3 regions of the Arthrobacter sp. 05T444 genome follow, and region 1 is predicted to be linked to each of the others. Evidence: riboswitches for the same ligand, from Rfam matches in the RefSeq annotation. Region 1 holds a riboswitch; each other region holds the start of a gene.
The links. Region 1 has a riboswitch for cyclic di-AMP ahead of AC1DD3_RS15680 (M23 family metallopeptidase). Riboswitches for the same ligand answer to the same signal wherever they lie in the genome.

Region 1 (6,991 bases):
CCAGGGGGTCAACGACTTCTCCGTTGACCATCACCTCGAAGTGGAGGTGGCAGCCCGTCGAGGCGCCGGTGGTCCCGCTGAGAGCGATTACGTCACCGCGGTTGACCTTCTGGCCGACGCGGACACTCGAAGAGGACAGGTGGTTATACGTGGTCTCGAGGCCGTTGCCGTGGTTGATCACAACCCTGTTGCCGCCCCCGTAGGGGTGCCAACCGGCGAAGGTGACCGTGCCGCTGGCCGCGGCGAACACCTGGGTTCCGCACTCGGCGGCAAAGTCCTGGCCCCGGTGAAATTCCCCGGAGCCCCCGGTGATCGGGCTGACGCGGTATCCGAACGGAGACGATTTGACCATGGTGGTCAGGGGCGCACCAAGGCTGCCCGCCGAGGCGGCGCGGGTGATGCTGCCGGCCGACTGTGCACTGAGGAGCTGCTTGAGCTTGCTGTCCGGGTCACCCTGGGTGGAGACGGACGTTCGGCTGAAGTCGATCTTTGCGGCCGCCTCAGCGGACACCTGCGGCTGGACACGGGAGGACAGCGCCGCGGCCCCGCCCTGGTCAGCGGTGGCCATGACCGGACTGGTTGCAGGAACCGTGACTGTCAGCAGGAGGCCTGTGGCAGCCAGTGCGACTCCGGCCTTCTGGCCCACTCCGCTTGCGGCTGCGAAGTCGGTGACCTGGCGGAACGGACTGCGGTGCCTCCGTGCTTCGCGCTGCGCATCCCGCGGACGCTCCCCTGCGAAGACTTCGGCGGCGCGCGGCTCCGCAGCGGGGCCGGCCGCGCGGCGGCGGCCCCGGGCATTCTGCATGGTCAAGAAGTGTTCCTCTCTGGATAGCCTGCGAAGTTAGCTGTCGGATTCGGGTCAGAGAGATCATCGACCCGGTCCGCCGTGACAAGCGTTTCGGCACAGGGGTATCCCGGGAGATTCCATCTGCGGAAAGTGGCTTGCTGCTGCGGACTTCACCCCAAGGCCGTTTTTCAACGGCCGGTTGTGGTTCCCCCGCCTCTGCCAGAAGGTGACTCGTGCGACTGATCCGCTGGCAGAGTTCGGCTCCAGATCAGGTAACGCTTTAGTATCGGCGCTGCTGTTTAACTATAAGTGATTAAAGTGGGCAGTAATAATTCCGTTATCTAAGCTGTGCAAAAGTCGTAGGGCATCCTGCCACCTGATGTCAGACAAATCACGGGCCAGCACGTCAGCTGACACGGACAAACACGTGGGCGGCCACTTCCGGCGGCAGTTCGAGGGCGCCTTCGATCCCCGGCACACGGACCGAGATGTACTCCCCCACGCGTTCGAGGGAAACGGCGGCACCGGGGCGGATCCCGCCTTCATCGAGCTGGACCAGCAGCTCCGGCTCCACCTGGATGGGTTCTGCCAGCCGGCTGACGGTAACGCGCGAATCCGGACCGTAGCCGGGCATGGCGTCCAGCAGGTTCATCACGCCGTCGGTGAAGGCCAGCGAAGGCTCGCCGCCGAGCGCAGCCAGCCCAGGAATCGGGTTGCCGTAGGGCGATTCGGTGGGGTGGCCAAGCATTTCAAAGATCCTGCGCTCCACGCGTTCGCTCATCACGTGCTCCCACCGGCAGGCCTCGTCGTGGACGTAGGCCCAGTCGAGGCCGATGACGTCGGCGAGCAGCCGCTCGGCCAGGCGGTGCTTGCGCATGACCTCCGTGGCCCGTTTGCGGCCTGTTTCTGTCAGCTCCAGGTGACGGTCGCCGGACACTACCACGAGCCCGTCCCGTTCCATCCTGCCGACGGTCTGGGAGACGGTAGGGCCCGAATGGCGGAGGCGTTCGGCGATGCGGGCTCGCAGCGCCACGATGTTCTCTTCTTCAAGCTCCAAAATGGTCCGAAGATACATCTCCGTGGTATCGATCAGATCCGTCATTCAGCTCAGCTCCTCGAGCACAGTACTTGTGTCCGTCCCACCGTACCGCGGGCCCACCGCACAGCGGCCCGGCGTCAAGCTGCCGCGGCCGCAATTCGACGACGGAGCAACACCGGCTCTCCGCCCGTACGTCCAGTGAAAGCTTAGCCTATTTTGAATTACTCCGGATAATTCGGACGAAGCGGGCGACCGGTTTCAATGACCGGACTATGACGGCAGCGTTTCCCGGGATTTCCGGGCTTCGGGCAGAATAAAAGGGGCCTTCATGGCAGACATGACTGCCCGCCGGCCACCTCTTGTCCCCGCCGAACTGCATGTCCATGCCGAAAATTGGAGCCACTGTGAGCGACACCAGCATCACTATCCCAGCAAACCTCCTGCCCAAGGACGGACGGTTCGGCGCCGGGCCCTCCAAGGTCAGGCCCGAGCAGATCGAGGCGCTTTCCGCAGCCGCCACAACGATCCTCGGCACATCCCACCGCCAGGCGCCCGTGAAGAACCTGGTGGGATCTGTCCGCGAGGGCCTCAGCACCTTCTTCCGCGCTCCCGACGGCTACGAAGTGGTTCTGGGCGTGGGCGGTTCGACGGCGTTCTGGGATGTCGCGAGCTTCGGCCTGGTGGACCAGAAGGCCCAGCACCTGTCCTTCGGCGAGTTCGGTTCCAAGTTCGCTTCCGCCACCAACAAGGCGCCGTTCCTTTCCGAATCCTCCATCATCAAATCCGAGCCCGGAACGTGCCCGGCGCCGAAGGCCGAGGCGGGAGTTGACGTCTACGCGTGGCCGCAGAACGAGACGTCCACAGGCGTTGCGGCTCCGGTCAAGCGCGTGGACGGGGCAGACGCCGATGCCCTCGTGCTGGTGGACGCGACCTCCGCCGCAGGCGGGCTGGACGTGGACGTCGCCGAGACCGATGTGTACTACTTCGCACCGCAGAAGAACTTCGCTTCCGACGGCGGCCTGTGGCTTGGCCTATTCTCCCCGGCGGCCCTCGAGCGCGCCGCCCGGATCAAGGCCAGCGGCCGGTGGATCCCGGACTTCCTGGACCTGCAGACCGCGATTGACAACTCCAAGCTGAACCAGACGTACAACACCCCGGCGCTGGCCACCCTGGTGACGCTCGATGCCCAGGTGCAGTGGCTCAACGCCAGCGGCGGCCTCGACTTCGCGGCCGGCCGGACGGCGGACTCCGCGAGCCGCATCTACAAGTGGGCCGAGGCTTCCGATGTCGCCACGCCCTTCGTGGCCAACGCCGCCGAGCGTTCCAACGTCATCGCCACGATCGATTTCGACGACTCCATCGACGCCGCGGCCATCGCCAAGGTGCTGCGCGCCAACGGCATCGTGGACACCGAGCCCTACCGCAAGCTGGGACGCAACCAGCTCCGCATCGCCACCTTCGTGGCAATCGAGCCCGCTGACGTCTCCGCACTGCTGGAATGCATCGACTACGTGGTGGGCGAACTGAAGAAGTAGTCCCCCCAGACCGCGGTGACGCTTACAGCGTCAGCGTTCTACGGCGTCGTCCGGGCTCGTATCCCGGGCGGCGCCGTCCGCCGTTCCGCCACCTTCACCGGTCTTAGTGCCGGTCCGGGCTGTCGGGCGACCGGCCTGGTTCAGCGAGACGAGCCGGATCTGTGGCCGCCCGCGGGGCTGCCGGCTCACACGGATCCGCAGCATTCTGGTGCGGATGATCCACACCAGTCCGATCGCGGCCGCCAGCAGGCCGGAGGCCGCCGCCACCGCCAGCGACCAGCGGGCCCCGGCGACGTTGGCCACCCAGCCCACCAGCGGTGCGCCGATGGGGGTGCCGCCCATGAAGATCGCCATGTACAGGGCCATGACGCGTCCCCTCATCACAGGGTCCGTGGTGGTCTGCACATAGCCATTCGCGCTGGTGAGCATGGTCAGGGCGAAAAGCCCGACGGGCACCAGCGCAACTCCGAACCAGAAGTAGCTCGGGGCGAGGGCGGCGAGCCCGGACGTGACGCCGAAGGCGGCGGCAGCACCGAAGATGATGCGTAGCCTGGGCCTGCTGCGCCGGGCGGACAGCAGGGCACCTGCCACCGAGCCGATGGCCATGATGGAGTTCATGAGGCCGAAGGCGCTGGCGTCCAGGCCGAATTCGGTGCCAACCATCGCAGCGATGAACAGGACGAAGTTGAGTCCCAGCGTTCCCACGATGAAGATGGCCACCAGGACCACCACGATGTCAGGACGGAAACGCACGTAGCGCAGCCCCTCGCGGATCCGGCCTTTGCCGGCCCCGGCGCGGGGCAGGGACCTGAGCGACGCCGTCGGGATTTTTGCCAGGCTGGCCAGCAGCGCAAGGAAGGTGAAGGTGTTGATCAGGAACACCCATCCAGGCCCCACCGCCACTGTCAGGATGCCGGCAACGGCCGGGCCAATCATGCGGGCTACATTGAACGAGGCGCTGTTCAATGCAACGGCGTTCGGCAGGAGGTCGTCCCTGACCAGCTCGGACACGAACGTCTGGCGGACGGGCGCGTCCAGCGCGGAGACCATTCCCAGCATGAGCGCGAACGCGTAGACGTGCCAGAGCTGTGCCGCCCCCAGCACCACCAGGATGCCGAGGCCGGCACTTAGCAAGGCCATGACGGACTGGGTCACGACCAGCAGCTGCTTGCGGTTGTACCGGTCGGCGACGAGCCCTGCCACGGGCGCCAGGAACAGCTGGGGACCAAGCTGGAGCGCCATGGTTACGCCCATCGCGCCGGCGTCATGGGCTGTCAGATGGTCAAAGACGAGCCAGTCCTGGGCGGTCCGCTGCATCCAGGTCCCGATGTTGGAGACGAGGGCGCCGACGAACCAGATGCGGTAGTTGAGGATATGCAGGGATCTGAAGGTGGACATCATTGCCTGCCTTCGGAGTACTCAGTCCCGGATGATCCCAACTGTGCGATCAGCCCCGTCCGCGGCTCTCGGCGTCGTAGCCGGCTTCGGCGTCTGTGGGTGCGTCGTCCGGGTCGGCCTCGGAAGCCTCCGCAGAATTCCCACCGTTAGCCTCGGCAGGTTCATCCTCCGGAGATGCGGCAGGGCCGTCCGCGGAATCCGCCTCGCGGGCAGTCTCGTCCTGGGGCGCGCCCTCTTCAGATGCCTCGTCCTCGCGGGCGTCCTCGGGACGTACCCGCTCGGCCCACGGAACCCATTCCGGGGCCAGGATTGAATCCTCGGAGGGCAACAAGCCCAGCTCATTCACTGTGATCACCTTTGACCGCGAGTTCCGCGTCAGCACGGCATACCACTGCCAGCCGAGGTACCCGGGCAGCCGCGACTCGAAGAGATGCGTCACAAGGCGGTCGCCCTCGGTGCGCGCCGCCAGGTGTTCGCCGATTTCGGATGCCTTCGCGATGCCTTCGATGGCGGTCCGTGCAAGGTCCACGGCAGCGGCCAGCACGGCATCCGGCTTACCGGTGCGCCATGCGGGGACGCCGGCGCGACGCTTGGGCGCCTTTGGCTCCACCTTGGATTCGCCCTGTTCAGGTTCCGGGTTCATGTGGATGCCTAAGCGTCCAGCTCGTCGGCAACCTTGCGCAGGGCGGCCGCGATGGCCTTGCCCTTGTTGCCCTCCGGGTATTTGCCCGCAGAAAGGGTTCCGGACAGGTTATCCAGCACTGTGACGAGGTCCTGAACGAGCGGCGCGAGATCCCTGGCGCTGGGGCGCTTGGCCTTGGCGATGGACGGCGTCTTGTCCAGGACGCGCAGGCCGAGGGCCTGGGCGCCCTTGCGGCCGTCGGCCACGCCGAACTCCACACGGGTGCCGGCCTTCAGTTCGGTGACGCCCTCGGGAAGCGCCGACTTGGGCAGGAACACTTCCTGCCCGTCCTCGCCTGCGAGGAATCCGAATCCCTTGTCCTTGTCATACCACTTGACTTTGCCGGTAGGCACGTAATCAACCTTCTTCGTTCTGGCGTTATATAAGACATGTCCGGCCATCAGCGCATCCGCACGGATGTGCGGGTTCAGGGTGTGACTGCCTGGTCCATGTTGGTCTGTTGCCTCAAGGTTATCCTGACTGGCTTGGGATTCCTGCTTTGAGGCGCGGCCGCGGCCGGACTGTTAGCGTTACGTGCATGATACCCACGCGTTTCCGGCGTCCCCTGATGATCGCCGCAGCGGTCCTGGCAGTGCTTTCCGTGGCCGCCGTGGGAATGGTGATGGCGTTGGCGTTTGGCGGCCAGCCGGCCCCTCCCTGGATAACTTCCGCCGCCCTTTACGGACTTCCGGTGGCCTTCGTCCTGATGTTCGTCCTGGTGATCGACGGAGTTACCGCCCGCCGCCGGGCAGGAAACGGCGGCGGGCGGTAACGTTGGACTGATGTCCCTTATTCGTGCGCTAAGCAAGGAACTGGAGGCACGCAGCGACGAGTCGCTGCGGGCTCTTTTCGCTGCGCGGCCGGATTTGATTTCGCCCGGTGTTCCGGATTTTGCGGCCCTGGCAGCACGCGCGAGCGCACGGGTCAGCGTGCAGCGGGCGCTGGAGCGCCTGAACCGGCCACAGATGCAGGTGCTGGAGACCCTTCATCTGTGCACGAACACCGATACCGGGCACAGCGCCTCGGCCACGGGCGTCAGGAAACTGATCGCCGGCTCAACGGTGGCCGCCGTTGAGCGGATCCTGCTCTCGCTCCAGGAGTTGGCCCTGGTCCACCGGGCCGAGCCCCCTCACAGCGCCGGCCCCTCCGCGCACCGGCAACGGTTCTACCTGCCGGTGGGCAGCCTGAAGGACGTGGTTGGAATCTATCCGGCCGGGCTGGGCCGCAGTTACACCGAGCTGGTCCGGCTGCAGCCCGCCTTCGCCCAGCGCGTGGTCCATCTGGTGGCCGAACTGCACCGCAGCGGCGCCGAAATCCAGCCGGCAACCACACCGATGGAGGCCGCGCTGGCGCTGCAGCACTGGACATCCTCCCCGGAGGCCCTGCGTGCCATCCTCGCCGAGGCACCGGAACGCACGACGGCGTTGCTCGCCCGGTTCAGCAACTGGGCCATGGGTGCCGTCCCCCAGGCGCAGCGGAAAGCGTCCGTCACCGCTGAGGGTCCCGACGTCGGGCCTGTTGACTGGCTGCTGGCCCGGGGTCTGCTGGTG
Region 2 (6,991 bases), on a different contig from region 1:
ACCTGATCCTGCGGACCATCCAGAACGAGGCCGTCAAGGAGTACCAGCACGTCTTAAACTCCGAAGCACAGCCCAACGGCAGCTACTTCTTCGAATGCCAGATCCGCACGGTGTTTGCGCACGCGTGGAGCGAGATCGAGCATGACATCCGCTTCAAGGCCGAGGACCCCCGGGCATGGACTCCGCATTTCGACCGCCAGTTCACGGCCACGGCCGCCATGCTGGAAACCGTCGAGAGCGCCTTCGCGGACCTGCATGAACGCTACGAGGAGGTCCGCGGCTACTGGGATCTGGAGGGTGAGGGCGCGGCGCAGCTCACGCCCAACCGCATCCGCGACGTCTGGCGTACGCTGCTGCCGCACGTAGACCGAAAAGTGGATGACGACTGGGGCTGGGCCGCCGAACTCATGGCAGCCCACGGCCTGAACCAGACGGTCCAGCTCGCCGGCCTCCTCAGCGCCAACCGCATCACTGAGGTCCGCAAGGCCCTGGACCACCGCTACTCCCCCGGCCCGGACCGGCTGCTGGATGACCTCCTCCTCTGGCAGTACGGCACCAAACACATTGACCTCACTGCAGAGGCGCCCGACGCCGTTCCACACCCGCGGCGCGACAGCCTCCTGCGGCGGCTGAAACAGATCGAGCGCTACCGCCAGACCAAGAAGTAGGGACCCATGAAACCCGAACAGCTCCAGTCCGTCCGGGCAACACTCCGCTCCCCGCGCCGCCTCAAAACCGAGGCGCTGGCAGGCCTCGTGGTGGCCCTCGCCCTGATCCCTGAGGCCATCGCCTTCTCGGTGATCGCCGGGGTGGATCCCCGGATCGGCCTGTTCGCCTCCTTCACCATGGCCGTGACCATCTCCTTCGTGGGCGGCCGGCCCGCCATGATCTCGGCAGCCACGGGTGCCGTGGCCCTGGTGATCGCCCCGCTGATGCGAAGCCACGGGCTGGACTACCTGATTTCCGCAGTGATCCTGGCCGGCGTGTTCCAGATCCTGCTGGCTGCCCTCGGCGTCACACGGCTCATGCGCTTCATCCCCCGCTCCGTGATGGTGGGGTTCGTCAACGCGCTGGCCATCCTCGTATTCATGGCCCAGCTGCCTGAACTCATCGGTGTCCCGTGGCTCGTTTATCCGCTGGTGGCAGCGGGGCTTCTGATCGTCGTCGGCCTTCCCCGAATCACGACGGCGGTGCCGTCGCCGCTGGTGGCGATCGTGCTGCTCACCGTCGTCACCGTCCTTACCGGCATCGAAGTCCCCGCCGTCCAGGACAAGGGGCAGCTGCCGGAAAGCCTCCCCTCGGTATTCATCCCCAACGTTCCCCTGACCTGGGAGACGCTCCAGGTGGTCGCGCCCTTTGCACTGTCCATGGCGCTCGTGGGACTGCTGGAATCACTCATGACAGCCAAGTTCGTGGATGACATCACGGACACTCGCTCCAACAAGACCCGTGAATCCTGGGGGCAGGGCGTGGCTAACATCCTCACCGGTTTCCTGGGCGGCATGGGCGGCTGTGCCGTGATCGGCCAGACCATGATCAACGTGAAGAGCTCCGGTGCGCGGAGCCGGATCTCCACCTTCCTGGCCGGCGTCTTCCTGCTGGTGCTGGTGGTGGTGTTGGGCGACGTCGTGGGGCTGATCCCCATGGCCGCCCTGGTGGCCGTCATGATTTTCGTTTCGGCTATCACCTTCGACTGGCACTCGGTGGCTCCGGAGACCCTGAAGCGCATGCCGAGGTCCGAGACCGCTGTCATGGTGATTACCGTGGCCACCGTGGTGGCGACGCACAACCTGGCGATCGGCGTCGGCGTCGGGGTGCTCGCGGCGATGGCCATGTTCGCCCGGCGCGTGGCCCACTTCGCCACCGTTGAACGGACCGAGGTGGAGCTGAACGGCAGGACCGTGGCCACGTACACCGTAGACGGCGAACTGTTCTTCGCCTCCTCCAACGACCTCTACACGCAGTTCGACTACGCCCAGGACGCCGAGCCGCGCATCTCCGGAGTGGTCATCGACCTGCACGCCTCGCACCTCTGGGACGCCTCCACCGTCGCCGTACTGGACGCGGTGACGGAGAAGTACCGGCGCCACGGCCGGGAGGTTGAGCTGATCGGCCTGAACTCTGCCAGCATCCAGATGCGCGAAAGGCTGGCCGGTAAACTCAACGCCGGGCACTAATGCATACAGCCCAAAAATCCCGCACATAACAGCGTGTCGTTACCTTAATGTGACTTTCGGCGTTCGCTCGCGTACCGTTGAAACCGTGCCTTCCTCACCGAGGAGGGCGCTCCCGCGCTGATTGCCTAACTCTGCCGCAGCCCGGGATCCTCTCGAAGACCATGTCCGGCAGAGACGGGGAAACCAATTTTCGGCCTGTTTCTACGGGCCTTGGGGTGAAGCCGCACAGTTCCTGATTCCGTTCAGGCGCGCGGCCGGGTGTCTCCCATCCGAATCCGACAGCTCACCTCGCAGGCATCGGGAGAGGCTCCTTCATGTCGTCACGCACTACCCCTGCCCGCCGCACAGCGGCCAGCCGTTCAAACCGCTTCGCTTCCGTCTCCCGCGCTGTCACGGCCAACGCCGGAGGACTGGGACGCCAGGCCGCCGTCATCCTCGCAGCATCGGGACTTGCCTTCACCGGCAGCATGGCAGCGAACGCCGCCAGCGCCCCGGCCCAGAAGAACGCGGCCCCGGCCGCGGCCCCCGAAGCCGTCAGCCACGTACAAGCGCCGCTGAGCGCGGACGCCAGCGTCAAGATCGACTTCGAGCGCCCCGCCGTGAAGTCCACCCCGGCACCCGTGGTGGAAGCGCCCGTGGTTGAAGCACCGGCCCCCGCAACCCCCGCTGCTGCCCCGGCACCTGCTGCCGCTCCGATTGCTGCACCTGTTGCCGCTCCGGCACCGAAAATCGCGCCGGCTCCGAAGATCACCGTCCAGGCCGCCCCGGCCCCCGCAAAGGCTCCTGCTCACGCAGCAGCAGCCGGCAGCGTGAACGCCTCGATGGTCTCGGCGGCCTACGCACAGCTGGGGATCACCCAGGACTGCACCGCGATGGTGGAGAAGGCCCTGGGCGCTTCCGGCATTCCGGTGGGCGACCTCGCTCCGATGCAGTTCATGAACTACGGATCCGTCGTCTCCACCCCCCAGCCCGGAGACATGGTTGTGCAGTCCGGCCACGTGGGAATCTTCGTCGGCGGAGGCAAGGTCCTCAGCGGCGGCATGAACGGTGTCAACGAGACCGTGGTGCACCCGCTGTCCTGGCTGACAGCCACGGGTCCGGTCACCTTCGTGCGAGCCCACGCCTAACAGCCCGCATTCGCTGTGCGCATCACCGCGCACTCCAGCCGCGCGCTGCAACGAGCCGCGCGCTGCAACGAGCCGCGCGCTGGAACGAGCCGCGCGCTGGAACGAGCCGCGCGCTGGAACGAGCCGCGCGCTGGAACGAGCCGGTGTTCCGCTGCCTTGGGGGCAGCGGTGCACCGGCTCTTTCGTGCTCGGCGGGCCCGCCCCACTTAGCCCTGCACGCTGCGGTTGCGCCCCCGGGACTTTGCCTCGTACAGCGCGGCATCGGCGGCGGCGATCGGCTGGTCCAGGCTTGCCGTTCCGGCTTCGATCAGCGCGATGCCGTAACTGACCGTGGGCATCCTGGGCACATCGGGCAGGGCGCCGTCGGCGAGCCGACGGCTGATCTCCGCCGTGATGGTCTCGGCGCGGTAGGGGCTTGCCCCCGGTACCACCAGGATGAACTCCTCGCCGCCATACCTGCCCACGATGTCAGTTGAGCGGACGGTCGCGCGGCAGGCGTCGGCGAAGGCCCGAAGCGCCAGATCGCCGGCCGCGTGGCCGTAGGTGTCATTGATGGATTTGAAGTGATCAAGGTCCGCCAGGATCAGCGATCCAAAGCTCTCGGTCAGCGGGCTGCGGCGCAACTGCTTGGCTGCTCTGTCCAGGAACGCAGAACGGTTGAGAAGGCCCGTGAGGCCGTCCTGGGTGGCGACGGTTCGCAGCGCCCGCGTCTGCTGTTCGGTACTGAGCCCGGCCATGCTGAACGAAACCACCGCCAGGAGCACCATGGTGACAAGCGTGGTTATGGCGGACCCGAAGTAGGCGACAAACGTTGGGCTGTTCGGGCCCTCGGCGATAAACACGACCAGCCGGCCCAGGTAGAACGCCGACACGCCCGCAGCCACGATGGCCATGGGTATACGGACCCTTGAATAGCCCGGCTCCAAGCGCCACAGTTCGCGTGCCGTGAGGCCGATCATCAGGGACATCGACGCCAGGAAAACGGCGCCGCCGGACCAGATGTTCGAACCGGGGTGATCAACAGCGGAAGCTATTCCCGCGGAGACGGGCACGGCGGTGAGGAGCCAGAAGTTGTATCCCGGCGTTCGCAGCGAACGCGCGCCTGCCCAGGCACTGGACGCACCGGCAACGAGCAGGATATTCCCCAACGTATTGGCCCACCACTGCTGGGGCGTGCCGTTGAGGAGAAAGCAGGCGGAACCCGAGAGAAACAGCAGCAAGGCGAGGCACCACCACCCGCTGTACGGGGAGCGCGTACTGCGGAAAGCCGAGAAGTAAAACAAGAGACCCAGGGCCAGAGCCATCACGGCAAAGGCAACCCGCAGTGTTGCCGTGTCGAGCACCATGCCGCATCTCCCCCGAATCCCCATTCATTGCTGACCCAGTATCGCACCGCTGAAGGCTCAACTATCAGGACGCTTACCAAAATTTTTGTAAGCGCCGACACATTTGTCTGACATCTGTTCACGAATTTCCCCGACGCGCAATTCAGTGTCAGCATTATTGGATGCTTGAGGCAACAACAAAACCCGAAACCGCTCCGCTCGCCGCTCCGCTCGCCGCTGACGCCGCCGTCGAGCCCCTGAACCCGGCGCTGGCCGCGGAGGCGAAGATTGCCCGCGTCGCCGTGACCGTTTTCCCCCTGCTGGTGCTCGCCGCCGGCGTGGCGGGCTTCCTTCTCCCCGGTGCGTTCAAACCGCTTGGCCCCGGCGTTCCTTACCTGCTGGGCATCATCATGTTCTGCATGGGCCTGACGCTCACGCCGCCGGATTTCGCGGCGGTGGCCAAGCGGCCTTGGGCGGTGGTGCTCGGCATCGTTGCCCACTACGTGATCATGCCCGGAGCGGGCTGGCTGATCGCACAGCTGCTTCACTTGGAGCCCGCGCTTGCCGTGGGCCTGATCCTGGTGGGTTGCGCACCCTCCGGCACGGCTTCCAACGTGATGGCGTTCCTGGCCAAGGGCGATGTTGCGCTCTCAGTGGCCGTCGCCAGCGTTTCGACGCTCATCGCCCCGATCGTCACTCCGGTGCTGGTGCTCTTCCTCGCCGGATCGTTCCTGAGCATCGACGCCGGGGGCATGGTTCTCGACATCGTCAAGACGGTTTTGTTGCCGGTCATCGCCGGGCTGCTGGCGCGGCTGTTCCTCAAGAACCTGGTCGCAAAGGCACTGCCGGCACTTCCGTGGGCGTCCGCCGTCGTAATTTCCCTGATTGTGGCAGTGGTAGTGGCTGGCAGCGCCAGCAAGATCGTGGCCGCCGGGGGCATTGTGTTCCTCGCCGTGGTTCTGCATAACGGCTTCGGGCTGGGGCTGGGACACCTCGCCGGGAAGCTGGGGCGCCTGGACGACAAGGCCCGCAGGGCGCTGGCTTTCGAGGTGGGCATGCAGAACTCGGGCCTGGCTGCAACGCTCGCCACCGCTCACTTCAGCCCGCTGGCGGCGCTGCCGTCGGCCGTCTTCTCGCTGTGGCACAACATCTCCGGTGCGATCGTGGCCGCGTGGCTCGCCCGGAAGCCGCTGCGCGATTCCTAGAGGCGAAACGGACGCTTAAGCAGACGCCGCCAAGTGCGGACGGTTCCCGGGATCCGCGGCGGGTTTGCGAAGCGCCTTCAGCGCCCCTGCCCAGGCGACCACCTGGCCGAAAAGCCTTTCCAGGTTCTTTTCCGCCATCTCCGAGGGCGTGAAGGTCCGGTAGTTCTCAAATTCCGTGGCCAGCGGCAGCGCTACCTGGGCGCGGACGTCGGCCATCTGGAGTTCAGCAGCCACGCCCCGCAGGTGCTCCACGGCGCGGATTCCACCCGCGCTGCCGTAGCTGACGAAGCCGGCCGCCTTGTTGTTCCATTCCTCGTAGACGTAGTCCAGGGCGTTCTTGAGCGCACCGGGAATCGAGTGGTTGTATTCGCCGGTCACGAAGATGTAGCCGTCAAACCGGGTCACTGCGTCTGCCCACGCTTTGGTGTGCTCCTGGTCGTGGTGGCCCAGGGACGGCGGGAGCGGTTCGTCGAGCAGCGGGAGGTCGTAGTCGGCCACGTCAAGGAGTTCGAACCGGGCGTCAGTGCGTTTGGCGGCGCGCGCCATGACCCAGTCCGCCACCGGCTTTCCCAGCCGGCCCGGCCGGGTGCTTCCAAGAACGATCGCGATCCTTGTCATGGCAGGTCTCCCCTCCGGAACTGTTTGCTTGCCACATTGACTAAACAAATGGCCGGGGGCGGTTCTTCCCGGGGCTTCCTCCCGACGCTGGGCAGCGCGGTGACCTCCGGGGATATTGACGTCCGCGGACGGCGCTGGCAACGTCGTTACCACCGGCCACGGGGAAGCGGCCGGTTTCGTAGAGGCGGTCGGTCCTGGGGAGGCGGTGCAATACAGATGACCGATGGGGCGGATGCGGGAATCCGGGTGGTGCCCGCCAATGAAACGCCTTGGGATGACCTTCAGGCGGTCATGGGCCAACGCGGCGAGGCCTCCAGATGCCAATGCCAGTGGTTCAAAATCCGGGACAAGGACTGGCGCTCAGTTCCCGTCGAGGAACGCTCCCGGCGGCTCCGCGCGCAGACCGGCTGCGGAAGTCCAGAGAAACTTGCCACGACCGGGCTCGTCGCCTACCTCGGCGGCGAACCCGCCGGCTGGTGCGCGGTGGAGCCCCGCCCGGCATATGTGCGCCTGCTCCGGATGCGCGTCCCGTGGGCAGA
Region 3 (6,991 bases), on a different contig from region 1:
CCGAACAGGCTGCCGCTGGGGCTCTGTTCCTGGCTGCGGGAGGCCGCGGGAAGGGGGCCGCGGGCCAGCGCACCGCGAAGCTCGGCGACGGGAATGCGCCCGGACACCATGTCCCTGCTGAGCCGGGCCATGCCGCGGACATCCGCGAGGGCGGTCTGGACGATGTCCACACTGGAATGCGGATCGTCCGTCCAGTCCACCGGAACTTCGTGGACGCGGAGCCCGCACTTTTCGGCCAGGACCAGGAGCTCGGTGTCGAAGAACCAGGCGTTGTCCACGGTGTGCGGCAGGATCTGTTGGGCGATGTCCGCCCGGATCGCTTTGAAACCGCACTGCGCATCGCTGAAGTGCGCCCCCATCACGGACTGGAGCAGGAAGTTGTAGCTGCGGGAGATGAACTCGCGCTTGGGCCCGCGGACCACCCTGGAATTGCGTGTCAGCCGCGTGCCGATGGCGAGGTCTGAGTGCCCGGAAATCAGCGGTGCCAGGAGGGGACCCAGAGCCGCGAGGTCGGTAGAGAGGTCCACATCCATATACGCCAGGACGGGTGACGGCGAGGCCAGCCACACTTTGCGGAGGGCGTTGCCGCGGCCCTTCTCCTCGAGGTGCACCACTGACACTTCTCGCAGCTCCCTGGCCACCCGCTCGGCGGTCTTGAGGGTGCCGTCCGTGCTCGCGTTGTCCGCCACGGTGATGCGGAACGGGTGCGGGAAGCTGCCCCGGAGATGCGCATGCAGCCGGCGCAGGCACTCCTCCAGGTCGCGTTCCTCGTTGTAGACGGGGATGGTCACGTCCAGCACGGGAACCGCGGCGGCGGTGTCGATGGGTGAGCGCCGCAGATGCCGTGCGCGGGCAACGGCCGGGCTGTGCCCGTCAGACGGCGCGGAGTGGACCCGCGCGGGCGGCTGGGGGTGCAGTGGAGGGTGCGGCTGGGTTCCTGAGGCCTGGTCTGTGAGGGTCATGCTTCAACAGTGGCGGGGCCTCATATGAGGGTTTTAGGGCGAAGCTGTGCGGGGGCTGTGGAAGTTTTGGCCCCTTGGAAGGGCGGCCGCCGCATTTCTGCACCGCTTCCCGGCCGCGCCCACGTGCAGGGACGCCGACGGCCCCCGGATCACGTGGATCCGGGGGCCGTCGAAAAACTCAAAGGGGTGCAGAAACGCGCGCTCCGCTTCCCACCGACTGGCGGCTTAGTACCAGTTGTTGGCGAGGTGGAAGTTCAGGGCGCTGCAGGGGGAGCCGTAGCGTTCCTTGACGTAGTCCAGGCCCCAGTTGATCTGCGTGCGGTAGTTGGTGCGGTAGTCCGGTCCGGCGCTCGCCATTTTCTCGGCAGGCAGGGACTGCACCACGCCGTAGGCGCCGCTGCTCGCGTTGGTGGCGGTGGTGCGCCATTCGGACTCCTTGGTCCAGAGCCTCTGCAGGCACTGCATCTGGTCCGCGGCCCAGCCGAAGGAGGACAGCTTGCTGGCTGCATAAGCCTGAGCGCCGGCGGGGTCATCCACCGCGGCAGGAGCAGCGGGCTTAGCCACCGGAGCGGCAGCCCGGACCGGGGCCACCTTGGCAGCCGGCACGGCAGCAGCCTTCGCCGGAGCAGCGGCGGGCTTGGCTGCCGTTGCCTTCGGGGCGGCCTTGGCAGCGGGAGCCTTCGCGGCGGCGGCCGGCTTGGCGGCGGACTGCGGGGCCAAAGCGGCTGATGTCGGCGCCGGCAGGGCGGAGATCAGCGTCTTGTCGAAGTTGAGCGTTGACGCCGCGTCGGCCGTGGCGGAGGCCGCTGCGGGGCTGGCTACCGGGGCAGCCTGCTCGGCGGCCTGGCTGGCCGCACCGACACCGATGAGCACGGCACACGCCGTGGTCACCACGGCCGCGCGGCGGCCGAATGACGGGATGTCAGCAGTGAGCCGGCCCCAGGCCGACATGGGCCGGACAGGTTCGGCGCGGTGGCGTGAAAGCTTCTGCCGGGACTGCGTGGAAGCGCGATCAGGGCGCGTTTGTACCTTGAATTCAGACATGGTGGATTGCCTCTCAACACCTGCGGAGTTAGCTGTCGGGTTCGGATGAGGTCATCCGGCCGCACGGCGATTCACGTGTCGGCTTCACCCCAAGGGCTTGATGCGGATTGCCCGGGACTCTGGTTCCCCCGCCTCTGCCTGGTCAAGCGGAATCCGGGAAGCGGCAGAGCTGGGCGTCCATCCGGATACGCGGCCCTGGTGGTGGCCGCACTCTATCGACCGTACAGGAGGCTCACGCTTAAGTCACATTTAGGTAACAGAGATCACGACGACGGCGCGTCGCCTTGTGCAGGCAGTCGGACCGCGAATTCGGTGCGGCCGGGCCGTGAGGAGACCTCCACCGTGCCGCCGTGGGCTTCCACGATCGACTGCACAATGGAAAGCCCCAGCCCGCTGGTTCCTTCGGCGGAAGCCTGCCCGGACGGGGCCGCCGTCTGGGCGCCCGGCGCCGCCGGCACGGGGGTCGCCCGGGCCGCGTCTGCGCGGGCAAAACGCGCGAAGACCCGGTCCACGAACTCCGCGGGGATGCCCGCGCCGTCGTCCGTCACGGTGATCACTGCACTGCCGTCGGCGGACCTCATGACTCCGGTGACCACCGTGGTGCCCGGCCCGGTGTGCTTGCGCGCGTTGGAGAGCAGGTTGACCAGCACCTGGTGAAGCTGTGAGGCGTCGCCGCGCACCACTACCGGCTCTTCGGGAAGTTCGAGGTGCCAGTTGCGGTCGGGCGCCATGACCTTTTCATCGCTAACTGTCTCGATCACCAGCTGCGTGAGGTCCACGTCGCTGAGCTTTAGCGGTTGCCCCTCGTCAAGCCGCGCGAGCAGCAGGAGGTCCTCCACCAGCGTGGTCATCCGCACGGACTGGCTCTGGACGCGGGCGAGGGAGCGCTGGCCGTCGGGCGTGAACTTCTCGGTCATGCGCATCAGCTCGGTGTAGCCGCGGATGGCCGTGAGCGGCGTGCGGAGCTCGTGCGACGCGTCGGCCACGAACTGGCGGACCTTCATTTCGCTCTCCTGCCGCGCCTCGAGGGCATTGGACACGTTGTCCAGCATGAGGTTGAGGGCATGGCCTACGCTGCCCACTTCCGTTCCGCGGTGGGCGTTCGACGGCGGGACGCGGACGGCGAGTGCCACCTCACCGGCGTCGAGGGGCAGGCGGGAAACCTGCGTGGCCACCTCCGAGAGCTGTTCGAGCGGCTTCATGGTGCGGCGGATGAGCACGGTTCCGGCGAGGCCGATGAGGACGAGGCCACCCAGCGACACCAAGGTGATGGTCACAACAAGGGACGTCAGGGTGTTCTGCTTTTCGGTGAGGGGAAGCCCGGTCACCATGACGTCGCCATAGGGCGACTGGGCGGCAACCAGCCGGTAGGCCCCCGTGGACAGGGTGCGGTCAACGGGGACGCCGTCGCGGCGCAGGCCCAAAAGAACCTGGTCGTCTGCCGCCGACAGTGTCTTGCGGGTGAGATCGGCGGCCAGGAAACCAGCACTGCTGACCTCGCCGTCCTGGATCCTGGCTGCTATGGTGCCGACGCGTTGGCCCCTGCCTTCGAGGGGATCGGGCTTATTGCCCGATCCGCCGAGCGGGGGACGGCCAAAGTCCCGGGCCCTGTCAGCTGCGCCGGTGAGTTGATCGTCGAGCTGGCGGGTGAGGAACGAGTCCATGCTGGCGTAGCTGAACAGGCCCACCGCGGCGCAGATGGCCACGAGCAGCGCCATGGCAACGAGGACCAGCCGGGTGCGGAGATGCCAGGTGCCGGGCTTCAGCACGCTGCGGCGCGGCGTTCGGGTGGCTCCGGAAAGGCTTGTCACGGCCTAGTCTGCCGGTTTGATGACGTAGCCCGCTCCGCGGACCGTGTGGATCATCGGCGGGTGCACGGCATCCACCTTTTTGCGCAGGTACGAGATGTAGAGCTCGACGATGTTGGCCTGGCCCCCGAAGTCGTAGTTCCAGACACGGTCCAGGATCTGGGCCTTGCTCACCACCCGCTTGGGGTTTTCCATGAGGTAGCGCAGCAGCTCGAACTGGGTGGCCGTGAGCTGGAGTTCGTCACCGGCGCGGGTGACTTCACGGGTGTCCAGGTTCAGGACCAGGTCTCCCACCACGAGTTCCGCAGAGTCCATCGCCGCCACGCCGGAGCGCTGCACGAGGCGGTGAAGGCGCAGCAGGACTTCCTCCATGCTGAAGGGCTTGGTGACGTAGTCGTCGCCGCCGGCAGCGAGGCCCACGATGCGGTCCTGTACTGCGTCCTTGGCGGTCAGGAACAGCGCCGGCACTTCCGGTGCGAAGGCACGGATCCTGCCGAGCAGCTCAACGCCGTCGAAGCCGGGAAGCATCACATCCAACACGAGGACGTCCGGGCGGAACTCCTTGGCGAGCTTGACCGCCTCAGGGCCGTCGGCCGCAACGGCAACGGACCAGCCCGCCATGCGCAGTCCCATGCTCATGAGCTCGGACAGGCTGGGTTCGTCGTCGACCACCAGGGCACGGATGGGGGAGCCGTCCGGATGGGTGAGCTGGGGAAGGTTGTTGGTCATGGAGTGCGAAGTGGCCATGGGACAACTCTCCGTTCTGCGGTTTAGCCGGCGCTTTGGGGTTCCTGTGCGCCGGCTGTGAATCCCAGCGTAGCGAGCTGGACAGGGGAGCGGGGCTTTTCGAGATCACAGGCATGGCTCTTGCCCTGCACAGGCCAGTCACAGGAAGGCTTCCCAATCTGGAAGGGACATAATCAGCACCCCAAAGGAGATAGCTATGAGCGGACACCAGCAACCACCTGTTCCCGAGGCCCGCCCCGTACCCCAGTCTCATCCCGCCACCGAACCGGTGTCCCTGGCCCAGCCGGCGGCGGCCACTGAACCCGTGCCTGCCACAACCCCCGTTCCGGAGCCGTCGCCGGGCTGGGGCGCCGGATGGGGAGCGCCGCCGTCGGCGTCCTCAGGCACCGCCGCTTCGGCCGAGCCGACTGGCAACGGCGCAGGCTGGGGCACCGGATGGGGAGCGCCGCCGTCGGCCGGTACTGCCGGTGCGGCGTCTTCCGCCGGCAAGCCGTGGACGCTGAAGCGGGGGCTGCTTGTGGCCGGTGCGGCCGCCGTTCTGGCGGCCGGTGCCGGAGTGGGCGTCTACAGCCTGGGCAATAATGCTGCCGCTGCCAACGGCGCCGCGGGCGCCGGCGGCCTCGGCCAGGGCGTACTGCCGCAAGGAGGGGTGCCCCAAGGCGGTACCGCTCCGGATGGCACCGTCCCGGGCGGGACGGCTCCCGACGGAAGCGGGACGCTTGGCGGGCGGGGCGGCGGTGTTGACGGCGGAGCGGTGCCGGGCCAGGGCGCCCCCGGCGATTTCACTGCCGGCGGGCTCGGCGGCATGGCCAGCGGCGTCTCGTCTGCCGTTCACTCGGAGTACGTGGTCCAGGAGAGCGGCCAGTACGTCACCAAGGTGGCGCAGCTGGGTACGGTCTCCAGCGTCGCCTCGGACTCAGTGACCGTCAAGAGCGCGGATGGCTTCACCAGCACCTACACGCTCGACGACGCCACAGTCGTGGGCAATCAGCAACAACGTCGCCAGCAGACCGGAACCGGCGGGCTGACCGTCGCCGATATCGTCTCCGGGGCTGCCGTCAAGATCGTGGCGGCCAAGGAAGGATCGACGCTGACGGCGGAAAGTGTCCTGGTGACCGCCGCCACGCAGGCCGGGCAGACCAGCTGAGACCAGCGCAGCAGTTCGGCTGCCGGTTTGCCGGGTCCGGGGAACGGAGGATTCCGGCAAACCCGCGGGCGCTTGACCGTGGCGACCGGGAGTGCTCCGGCAAAAATTTCCAGTCCGGATCGCGTCGTAGCTGGACAACCGCCGATTGGCGGTTGCCGAATTCCGGCCGCTCGGATCTGACTGAATATTCACCGGAAAAAGAGGAGTTTCACGCATAAAATTCGACAAAAGTCGCTTTCTGAACGTTCGTTCTGGAAAAAGACCGCCGAAAATTGAGGCGTTCAGAATTGTGATTTGACCCACAAAGGGGGCTTTCGTCTCACGATGCGGACGTGAGCGTCCATTGTTACTTGCAAGTTTTCATTGTTACGTTGCACACTTCAAATGTGAACAAGAACTCAACAGCACCTGCAACCGCAGAATATTGGCCCAGCACACCCGCTGCTGCCGACATGCGCTGTTGTCGAATGCACGCCTGACTTTCTACCCCACGAAGTTTTTAGGCATTCGCCCCCCAGCCCAGCGTCGGGCGCCCTCCCCAGAACTCATTGCGGGGAACCAAGCATTCGAGCCGCGATGACGGCCATTCACATTGAGGTAAGCATTCATGTCAGTTGCATCTGGATACGTCCACATCTCCGTCCGTAACGCCAACAAGGCCGGACAGGCCTCCGGCCTCCGCCAGGGGTTCGGCGCCCGCCCGGCGTTTCCCCCGGCCGGCCAGGGAAACAACTTTCCGGCCCCGGGCTACGCGCCCCAGGGATACAACCCCAATTCTTACGGCCAGTTGCGCGCTGTTCCGGCTGAGGAAGCCGCCCCGTTGACCGCCCCGACGCCCCTGCTGGCTCCCGCTCCCGGGACGTCCGTCCGCCCGGTGCCGAACGACAACGTGGCCCGCGGATTTGTCCTTTACATGGGGATTGACGAGGAAACCGCGGCTGCTGCCGGCACCTCCATAGCCAAGCTTGCCCAGGAGATCCGGGCCTACGCCCAGTCGCTCGTTTCCGGCGCTGAGAGCTACGCCGCCGTCGCAGTGGCGCCGGCCAGCGCCCAGGGTTCCGCGCTCGACGTCGTCCGCTCCACGTTCGGTGACCCCACCGTCAACACCCGGCAGCGCACTGAAACCGCGCGTCTCCAGCCGGCCCAGGATCCCCGTCCTTCCGGTGTCCTGATCGACCTCGCCCGCCGCGAAGTCCACCTCGACGGCGAATCCCTGAACCTGACGTTCAAGGAATTCGAGCTCCTCAACTACCTCGTGGAGAACGGAACCCGCACCGTGGGCC

Region 2: it holds a riboswitch for cyclic di-AMP, as region 1 does, so the genes downstream of both, AC1DD3_RS15910 (C40 family peptidase) here and AC1DD3_RS15680 (M23 family metallopeptidase) in region 1, are expected to answer to the same signal.
Region 3: it holds a riboswitch for cyclic di-AMP, as region 1 does, so the genes downstream of both, AC1DD3_RS08615 (aggregation-promoting factor C-terminal-like domain-containing protein) here and AC1DD3_RS15680 (M23 family metallopeptidase) in region 1, are expected to answer to the same signal.

What each region holds. Positions count from the first base shown of each region.
Region 1 is NZ_JBFTKK010000016.1:67,569-74,559, forward strand. It holds gene AC1DD3_RS15680 (M23 family metallopeptidase) at 1-811, opposite strand, end outside; cyclic di-AMP (ydaO/yuaA leader) riboswitch at 816-1,060, opposite strand; gene AC1DD3_RS15685 (iron-dependent transcriptional repressor DtxR) at 1,194-1,889, opposite strand; gene serC (phosphoserine transaminase) at 2,231-3,361, shown strand; gene AC1DD3_RS15695 (MFS transporter) at 3,392-4,759, opposite strand; gene AC1DD3_RS15700 (DUF3027 domain-containing protein) at 4,809-5,402, opposite strand; gene AC1DD3_RS15705 (cold-shock protein) at 5,411-5,794, opposite strand; gene AC1DD3_RS15710 (hypothetical protein) at 5,980-6,213, shown strand; gene AC1DD3_RS15715 (helicase-associated domain-containing protein) at 6,224-6,991, shown strand, end outside.
Region 2 is NZ_JBFTKK010000017.1:17,196-24,186, forward strand. It holds gene AC1DD3_RS15900 (GTP pyrophosphokinase) at 1-668, shown strand, start outside; gene AC1DD3_RS15905 (SulP family inorganic anion transporter) at 675-2,177, shown strand; cyclic di-AMP (ydaO/yuaA leader) riboswitch at 2,300-2,488, shown strand; gene AC1DD3_RS15910 (C40 family peptidase) at 2,492-3,304, shown strand; gene AC1DD3_RS15915 (GGDEF domain-containing protein) at 3,511-4,650, opposite strand; gene AC1DD3_RS15920 (bile acid:sodium symporter family protein) at 4,812-5,834, shown strand; gene AC1DD3_RS15925 (NADPH-dependent FMN reductase) at 5,850-6,452, opposite strand; gene AC1DD3_RS15930 (GNAT family N-acetyltransferase) at 6,669-6,991, shown strand, end outside.
Region 3 is NZ_JBFTKK010000007.1:7,205-14,195, reverse strand. It holds gene AC1DD3_RS08620 (bifunctional glycosyltransferase family 2/GtrA family protein) at 1-962, opposite strand, end outside; gene AC1DD3_RS08615 (aggregation-promoting factor C-terminal-like domain-containing protein) at 1,188-2,006, opposite strand; cyclic di-AMP (ydaO/yuaA leader) riboswitch at 2,012-2,175, opposite strand; gene AC1DD3_RS08610 (HAMP domain-containing sensor histidine kinase) at 2,270-3,817, opposite strand; gene AC1DD3_RS08605 (response regulator transcription factor) at 3,821-4,561, opposite strand; gene AC1DD3_RS08600 (hypothetical protein) at 4,758-5,708, shown strand; gene AC1DD3_RS08595 (winged helix-turn-helix domain-containing protein) at 6,316-6,991, shown strand, end outside.